Regions from separate parts of the Pseudomonas sp. TWI929 genome, predicted to be linked through region 2. Evidence: riboswitches for the same ligand, from Rfam matches in the RefSeq annotation. Region 2 holds a riboswitch; the other holds the start of a gene.
What was found. Region 2 has a riboswitch for cobalamin ahead of cobO (cob(I)yrinic acid a,c-diamide adenosyltransferase). Riboswitches for the same ligand answer to the same signal wherever they lie in the genome.

Region 1: another riboswitch for cobalamin. It lies ahead of ABE456_RS08875 (CbtB domain-containing protein); the one in region 2 lies ahead of cobO (cob(I)yrinic acid a,c-diamide adenosyltransferase).

The regions. Positions count from the first base shown of each region.
Region 1 is NZ_JBDJLK010000014.1:24,213-27,914, reverse strand. It holds gene cobM (precorrin-4 C(11)-methyltransferase) at 1-406, opposite strand, end outside; gene ABE456_RS08885 (cobalamin biosynthesis protein) at 440-826, opposite strand; gene ABE456_RS08880 (CbtA family protein) at 826-1,512, opposite strand; gene ABE456_RS08875 (CbtB domain-containing protein) at 1,522-1,710, opposite strand; cobalamin riboswitch at 1,804-2,029, opposite strand; gene ABE456_RS08870 (GNAT family N-acetyltransferase) at 2,224-2,703, opposite strand; gene ABE456_RS08865 (LysE family translocator) at 2,827-3,456, shown strand; gene ABE456_RS08860 (alpha/beta hydrolase) at 3,478-3,702, shown strand, end outside.
Region 2 is NZ_JBDJLK010000009.1:70,708-74,409, reverse strand. It holds gene ABE456_RS06725 (cobyrinate a,c-diamide synthase) at 1-1,275, opposite strand, end outside; gene cobO (cob(I)yrinic acid a,c-diamide adenosyltransferase) at 1,272-1,883, opposite strand; cobalamin riboswitch at 2,004-2,222, opposite strand; gene ABE456_RS06715 (hypothetical protein) at 2,381-2,959, shown strand; gene ABE456_RS06710 (DUF6543 domain-containing protein) at 2,980-3,702, opposite strand, start outside.

The sequences.
Region 1 (3,702 bases), on a different contig from region 2:
GGGTGAGGATTACCGTCTGCGCCACTTGTGGCAGGGTCAGTTCGCAGCCGAGCAGGGCGGCGCTGGCCGCCGTGGCGGTGACGCCGGGGATGATCTGGTAATCGATGCCCAGCACCTGCAGGTGGCGGATCTGCTCGCCGATGGCGCCATACAGGCTTGGGTCGCCGCTATGTACCCGGGCCACATCCTGGCCTTGTTCGTGAGCGTTGCGCATGGCCGCGATGATCTGCTCCAGGTGCAGCTCGGCACTGTTGATCACGGTCTCGGCCTGGTGGCCTTCGAGCACGGCGGCCGGTACCAGTGAGCCGGCATAGATGATCACCGGGCACTGGCGGATCAGCCGTTGGCCCTTGACCGTGATCAGTTCCGGGTCGCCGGGGCCGGCGCCGATGAAGTAGACGGTCATGGAAAGTCCTTGCAAGAAAAGGATATGAAGCGTTCAGCAGGCCAGGGCGAGCGTGGCCGGACCCAGTACCTGACGGGGCAGCAGCAACCGGGCAGTGCCAAGCCACTGGCTGGCCAGGGCCAGGGCAGCGCTCTCCGCCACGCCCCAGCAGCCGCTATGGGCATGGGCAGCGGCAGAACGATGGCTGAGCAATGGTTCGTAGGGTTGCAGTTGCGCGCCATGGTACAGCACCAAGGGCAAACCGAGGCGATCGGCCAGTTGCTGCAAGCCGGGTTCGTCGGCCTTAAGGCTAATGCTGGCGATACCGCGTAGATCGGCCAACGCCAGGCCCTGGTGTTCCAAGGCCTGGCGCAGCAAGGTTTGCAGGGTATCCGCCGGGCAACCCCGGCGGCAACCGAAACCGGCGTAAAAAACCGGCATCAGGCCTGGCTGGAACGGCGGAACAGCCATGCGCTGAGCAGGCCCAAGGCCAGCCAGAAGGCGGCGTTGGTCAGCCAGGAGGCCAGTTTGAACTGGGTTTCCAGTGCTTCGGGGGCCAGGCTTTCGTGCACTTCGGGCTGCGGTGCGCCGATTACATGGGGAATGACCAGCAGCACGGCGCCCAGCGCCTTCAGCAGCCAGTGGCGGGCGAATACCAGCATGGCCAGCCCCAGGGCTGTAGCGCTGGCTGTGCCAACCCACCAGGCCTGGCGTTGCCCCAGGTCGGCGGCCGCAGTACCTGGCAGTTCTGGTGGCAGGCCCAGGGTCGGGGCCAGGCAGAACACGGCAAAGCCGGCCAGCCCCCACAATGCGCCAGTGCCGGCGCGCTTGGGCTCGCGCAGGCTGTACAGGGCGGTGAGGATCAAGGCGAAGCCGACCGCGACCACCAGGTTGCCACCGGTGGTAGACAGCACGCGCTGCCAGCCGTCTTCCGGCGACCAGGCTTCGGCACTGTGTTCATGGGCGGCCACTTCACTGCCATGTTCGTGGTGTGCGGCCGGTGCCGCAGACTCGTAGGTTTCTGCCTCGAGAATCAACGGGGCGACCCAGAAACTCTGCAGCAGGGTCAGCAGCAAGGCAGCAAGCAGCCCGCTGAAGCCCGCGGTACGGGCAATGCGCGTAATCATCGGGCGTACTCAGTGGCAGGGGAAGGCGGCGCTGTGGCGGGTGTCGTGGGCGGCGTTGTGCACGGCCTCGATGTGCGAGAAGCCGGCGAAGTACACCAGGCACAGGCCCAGCAGGCTGGCGCCGACGGCGATGACTACACGCTGACTGAGGGTGACCGGGGTGGCAAGGCTGTGCTGCTTGGCGCTGGTGACGGGCATGACGCGTTCCTCTGCTTTTTTGTGGGCAACGGGCGAGCGCGGCAGCCCCGGGCATGATTGCCCAGGGGAATGCAACAGCGCCCGCCCACCGCGGGGTGTTCATGAACGCCAGGCCGGTCTCCGGGCTTGCGAGGAGGAGCAGGGCTCCTGGAAGGCGTCACCTTCCCATGCCGAACTACCGGGCACAGTGGTATAGACGCTTCGCTCGCTTACCGTTGCGGGGGCAGCACCGGCCTTGTCCGGCCCTGTTTGCAGGGCCTGCGACGCACCGGTTTCCCGTTTCACCCCCATTGGGGGCACCTGAACGTGAGGTGTAAGGAGAGCATGGGGCGGGCTTGGCGTCAATTGCCAAGTACCGCAGCAGCAACCCATAAGCTGAAGGAGATTGCCCAGCCCTTTGGGCTGCGCTGTCACGCAGATAACTGTGCTGGCAGCTGCTCCGCGTACCCTGTGGGAGCGGGCGCGCCCGCGAAGGGGCCGGCACAGGCGACAGACAGCAGCCAGTTTGCCCAATCAACCCCGGGCAAACGCCGCCAGTTTCTCCCCATCCAACCGGTAACGCACCCACTCGTCCTGCGCCTCGGCCCCCAACTTCTCATAGAAGCCGATCGCCGGCTCGTTCCAGTCCAGCACACTCCACTCCAGCCGCCCGCAGTTGTTCGCCACTGCCTCGCGGGCAATGTGCTGCAGCAACTGCCGCCCGGCGCCGTCACCGCGCTGCTCGGGCGTCACGTAAAGGTCTTCCAGGTAAATGCCATTGCGCCCCAGCCAGGTCGAGTAACTGTAGAAGTACACCGCAAAACCGATAGCCCGCCCATCGCGTTCGCACATCAGGCTGTGCACGGTGCTGCCTTCGTCGAACAGGCTGTGCTCGATGTCGGCAAGGCTGGCGACCACTTCGTGGCGGGCGCGCTCGTACTCGGCCAGTTCAGTGATGAAGGCCAGGATCTGCTCGGCATCGGTACGAACGGCAGGTCGAATGGTGAGGCTCATGGGGACGGCTTCCTTGATCCAAGTGGCGGTACAGTAATGTGTATCTACATAATTTATTAGAACTGTATCGGTCGCAAGAGAGGGCGACTCCGTTAGTGTGACAGCACCTATCAAGAAAGTGGAATGCCCGCCATGCTTGCCTCTGCCGACTTGCTGACTGCCTTCGTGCTGTTTGCCTTCGTGTCTTCCATTACCCCTGGGCCCAACAACACCATGTTGCTGGCCTCGGGGGTGAACTTTGGCGTGCGTCGCTCGATCCCCCACGCGCTGGGTATCAGCTGTGGCTTCATGGTGATGGTACTGGCCGTCGGCCTGGGCCTGGGTGAGGTGTTCAAGGCCTGGCCGCCGTTATACACAGTGCTGCGCTACACCGGCGCCGCTTACCTGCTGTACCTGGCCTGGAAGATCGCCACCTCCGGGCCGGTCGGCACGGCTTCATCCAGCGCACGCCAACCGCTGGGCTTCTGGGGCGCGGCAGCCTTCCAGTGGGTAAACCCCAAGGCCTGGGTGATGGCGGTGGGGGCGATTACCACCTACACGCCGGCGCAGGGCTATGTGACCAATGTGATCGTCATTGCTGCCTTGTTCGCCCTGGTCAACCTGCCAAGCGTGGGTGTGTGGGTGATGTTCGGCAGCGCCCTGCGCAACCTGTTGCAGAACCCGCGCTGGCTGATGCTGTTCAATGTCCTGATGGCCTTGCTGCTGGTGATTTCACTGTACCCGCTGCTGTTTGTAGAATCGGCGTTTTCCTAGCCCCGCGAGTGCAGCAAGCCGATGCAGTTGATCCCCTGGTCCCACGAATGTCCCGAAGGCTTCACCCTGCGTGGCTGGCGAACCCCGGCCAGTGGCAAGCCGTTGCTGCATTTTCTGCATGGCAATGGCTTCTGCTGCCTGGCTTACCAGCCATTGCTGATGCGCCTTGGCGAGCATTTCGACCTGTGGCTCTGCGATGTCCAGGGGCATGGCGACAGCGACCATGGCGGGGTGTTTCGCGGTTGG
Region 2 (3,702 bases):
CGCCGCATCCGGGTTGGAGGGGAAGTAGAAGTGCACGTAGGAAGCCGTCAGCCGCCCCAGGCGATACACCGCTTCGTTGCCACGCCCACCGTTGGGGCTAAGGCCACGGGCAATCGGCTCCTGCGCGGTGCTGGTCAGCGAGTGGTGATAGGTGTGCCCGCGCAAGGTGCCTTCGGGCAGCTCTACCGCCTGCAGCGCCAGGGCCGCCAGGCGCTTCTGCATGGTCGCCTCGCCTGGCAGCAGGCCGAGTAGCTCGGCACGTTCGCCGGCCACGTCGGTCAGGGCATCGAGCAGGTACAGCATTCCGCCGCACTCGGCCAGCAACGGCTTGCCCTGGGCGTGATGGGCACGGATCGCTTCGCACATCGGCGCGTTTGCGGCCAGCGCCTGGTGATGCAGTTCGGGATAACCGCCCGGCAGATACAGGCTGTCTACCACTGGCAGCTCGCAATCATGCAGCGGCGAGAAGAATTCCAGCTGGGCACCCAGGTTGCGCAGCATGTCGAGGTTGGCGCCATAGGTGAAGGCAAACGCTTCGTCTCGCGCCACGCCGATGCGCACACCGGCCAGCGAGGCCGCACAGGCTTGCGGCTCAGGCTCGGCAAAGGTTACTGGCGGCGGCAAGGCCGCGTCACAGCTGGCCCCAAGCGCCTCGGCAGCAGCATCCAGGCGGTCATCCAGGTCATTCAGCTCGCTGGCCTGCACCAGGCCCAGGTGGCGGCTGGGCAGCTCGATGCCGCGCTCGCGGGACAAACCGCCGTACCAGCGCAGGCCTTCGGTCAGGCTGCCTTCCAGCAATTGCGCGTGGCGCAGGCTGCCCACCCGGTTGGCCAGCACGCCGGCGAACGGCAGGTCGGCCTGGTAGCGCGCCAGGCCCAGGGCCAGGGCGCCGAAGGTCTGGGCCATGGCCGTGCCGTCGATCACCGCCAGCACCGGCACGCCGAAGTGACGCGCCAGGTCGGCGCTAGACGGGGTGCCGTCGAATAGCCCCATCACCCCTTCGATCAGGATCAGGTCAGCCTCGCCAGCCGCCTCCCACAGCAGGCGGCGGCTCTCCTCGGCGCCGATCATCCACAAGTCCAGCTGGTACACCGGTGCGCCGCTGGCCCGCTCGAGGATCATCGGGTCGAGAAAGTCGGGACCGCACTTGAACACGCGCACCTTGCGCCCGAGGTTGCGGTGCAGGCGGGCCAGGGCGGCGGTGACGGTGGTCTTGCCCTGGCCAGAGGCCGGAGCCGCGATCAGAACCGCGGGGCAATGGCGCGATTGACTCACAGTTCGACGCCCTTCTGTGCGCGGATGCCAGCCTGGAAGGCGTGCTTGAGCATGCCCATCTCGGTCACGGTATCGGCCAGCTCAATCATTTCGGGTTTGGCCGCTCGGCCGGTGACGATCACATGCTGCATTGGCGGGCGAGCCTGGATATCGGACAGCACCTGATCAAGGTCGAGGTAGCCATGCTTGAGGGCAATGTTCAGCTCATCCAGTACCACGAACTGCACGCTCGGGTCCTGCAGCAGCTGGCGCGACACCGCCCAGGCGGCTTCGGCGGCGGCGATGTCGCGCTGGCGGTCCTGGGTTTCCCAGGTAAAGCCCTCGCCCATCACGTGGTAACGCACCTGTTCGGGGAAGCGGCGGAAGAACAGCTCTTCGCCGGTGCTGTTGCGGCCCTTGATAAACTGCACCACACCGCACTGCATGCCATGGCCCAGGGCGCGCGCGAGCATGCCGAAGGCCGAGCTGCTCTTGCCCTTGCCATTGCCGGTCAGCACCAGCAGCAGACCGCATTCGTTGGGGGAATTGGCGATGCGTTCGTCGATGATCGCCTTTTTGCGCTGCATGCGCGCCAGGTGGCGTTCGTCGCGTTCGGTGGGTTCGCTCATCAGGGTTCTCCGCAGGCTGGCGCCACGGCAACGCGCGGCGACAGGTAATAGGCGGGCATACGGAGAACGCGCAGGGGCCGTGGCAAGGCGTCACGGTGCACCGCGCATCACCCTCCGTGATGCCGTTGGCAGATATCAGGCCGGTCTCCGGGCTTGTGAGCGGGCCTTGGCCCAGGCCTGCGCGCCTTCCCGGGCTTACACCCAGTGGCCCTGCGCGGCCGCGACTCACCTACCGTTGCGGGGGCAGCGCCGGAATCGCGCCATGCTGGCGCCCACCGGCTTCCCAGTTTCACCCTGCCCAGACGGGGCTGGCAGGGCACCTGAAACACGCGCGAAGGTTAGAGGGTTGCATCCGGAGCGTCAATCGAAGCGGGCGCCCCACGGACAAACAGGCAAGGCCGTGGGTAATGGCTAATTTGCCAGCCTGTGCCAAACTGATATCACATAGCCATCACTCTCAACTGTACGCGACCACAACCACAACAGGAGAGCGCAGCATGCGAGGCCAGATCATCAACAACGCAAACCTGCAGTTCCTCAGCCTGGTGCTGGATCGCTGGATCGACTGCATCGACCGCTTCAACCAGTTTGCCGGCGATGCCGAAGCCCCGTACTGGCATGGCGCGGCCGCCAACACCGGGTTACTGGCTGCGGCGGCCTGGCAGGCTGAATTGGTGGCGCTGGAACAATTTGTCGGCAAGAAACAGCGCGACGAAGGTGATTATGAAGGGCGCTGCGACCTGTCGATCAGCAGTGCTGACGAAGTGCTGCATCTGAGCATCAGCCAACGCTGGCCAAGGCTCGCCAAGCTGGACATGGCACCCGCTCTCCAACAAACCGCTGCCCTCGCTCGCCAAGTGGCCTACCCCAGCCAACTGAAAGCCGGGGCACTGTTCATAACCCCTTGGAAGGCAGGCCAGCACGCCAGCCCCGAGGAGTTGCAAGACCTGGTCGATGACTTGCAGAAGCACACTGCCTGTGTCATCGCCTGGTACTTCCCGTATGCCTACCGCAAACTGCACAACGAATCAGGCCAGTACTTCCCCGGGGTAGCGTTGCTGATCAAACAGGCGTGAGGTGCCAACCGCCTGCAACCTCAGGCGGGGAAAAACCGTTCGACCAATTGTGAGTTGCCCAGGCGTTCAACATAGGCTTCCCTGACAAACAACTCGCCAGTGCGCAAGTCATACACCGGGCCGGACGTCGGCTTGGATACCTGGCGCAAGCGAACGTTGACAAAGCGATAGTCGGCCCCAGTAATCTGGCCAATGTACTCGATCTGAAAGTAGGCACCCGGCATGAACAAGGTTTCGGCTTCTTCCTTGTAATTGGAAAATGCCGTGACCGGAACACCACTCGAATACGCCCCGGCAGGCAATTCGAACACCACCGAACTTTCATCGAACACCCCATGCTCCCCAGTGCTCGCTATGTCGTCCGGGTCGGCAGCGAACTTGCGCATCATGTAGGGGTTTTCGGTAAAGGATGAGAGGTCGGTATTGACCAAGGTGTCACCCACCTTGAAACGGCCGCTGCGAAAATGCACGCCACTGGTGCCACGCACACCGTGCCCGCCGCGGTACAGCGGTACAGCAGCATCCCGAGGCAGGCGCTCCATGCTGGTGGCCAACTTGTTCAGGTAGCTGACCGGCGAGCCGCTTTGCTCACCCCTGCGCAGGTAATTGTTGATCGAATCATCATGGGTGTAGACCTCGATCAAGCTGTTGTTGTAGTGCGCACCCTCCCGGTACGTGTAATGCGCCTCCCCCTCGTACTCGACGTATTCAAACCACTGCGCGTCAACCAACGGGTCGGCACC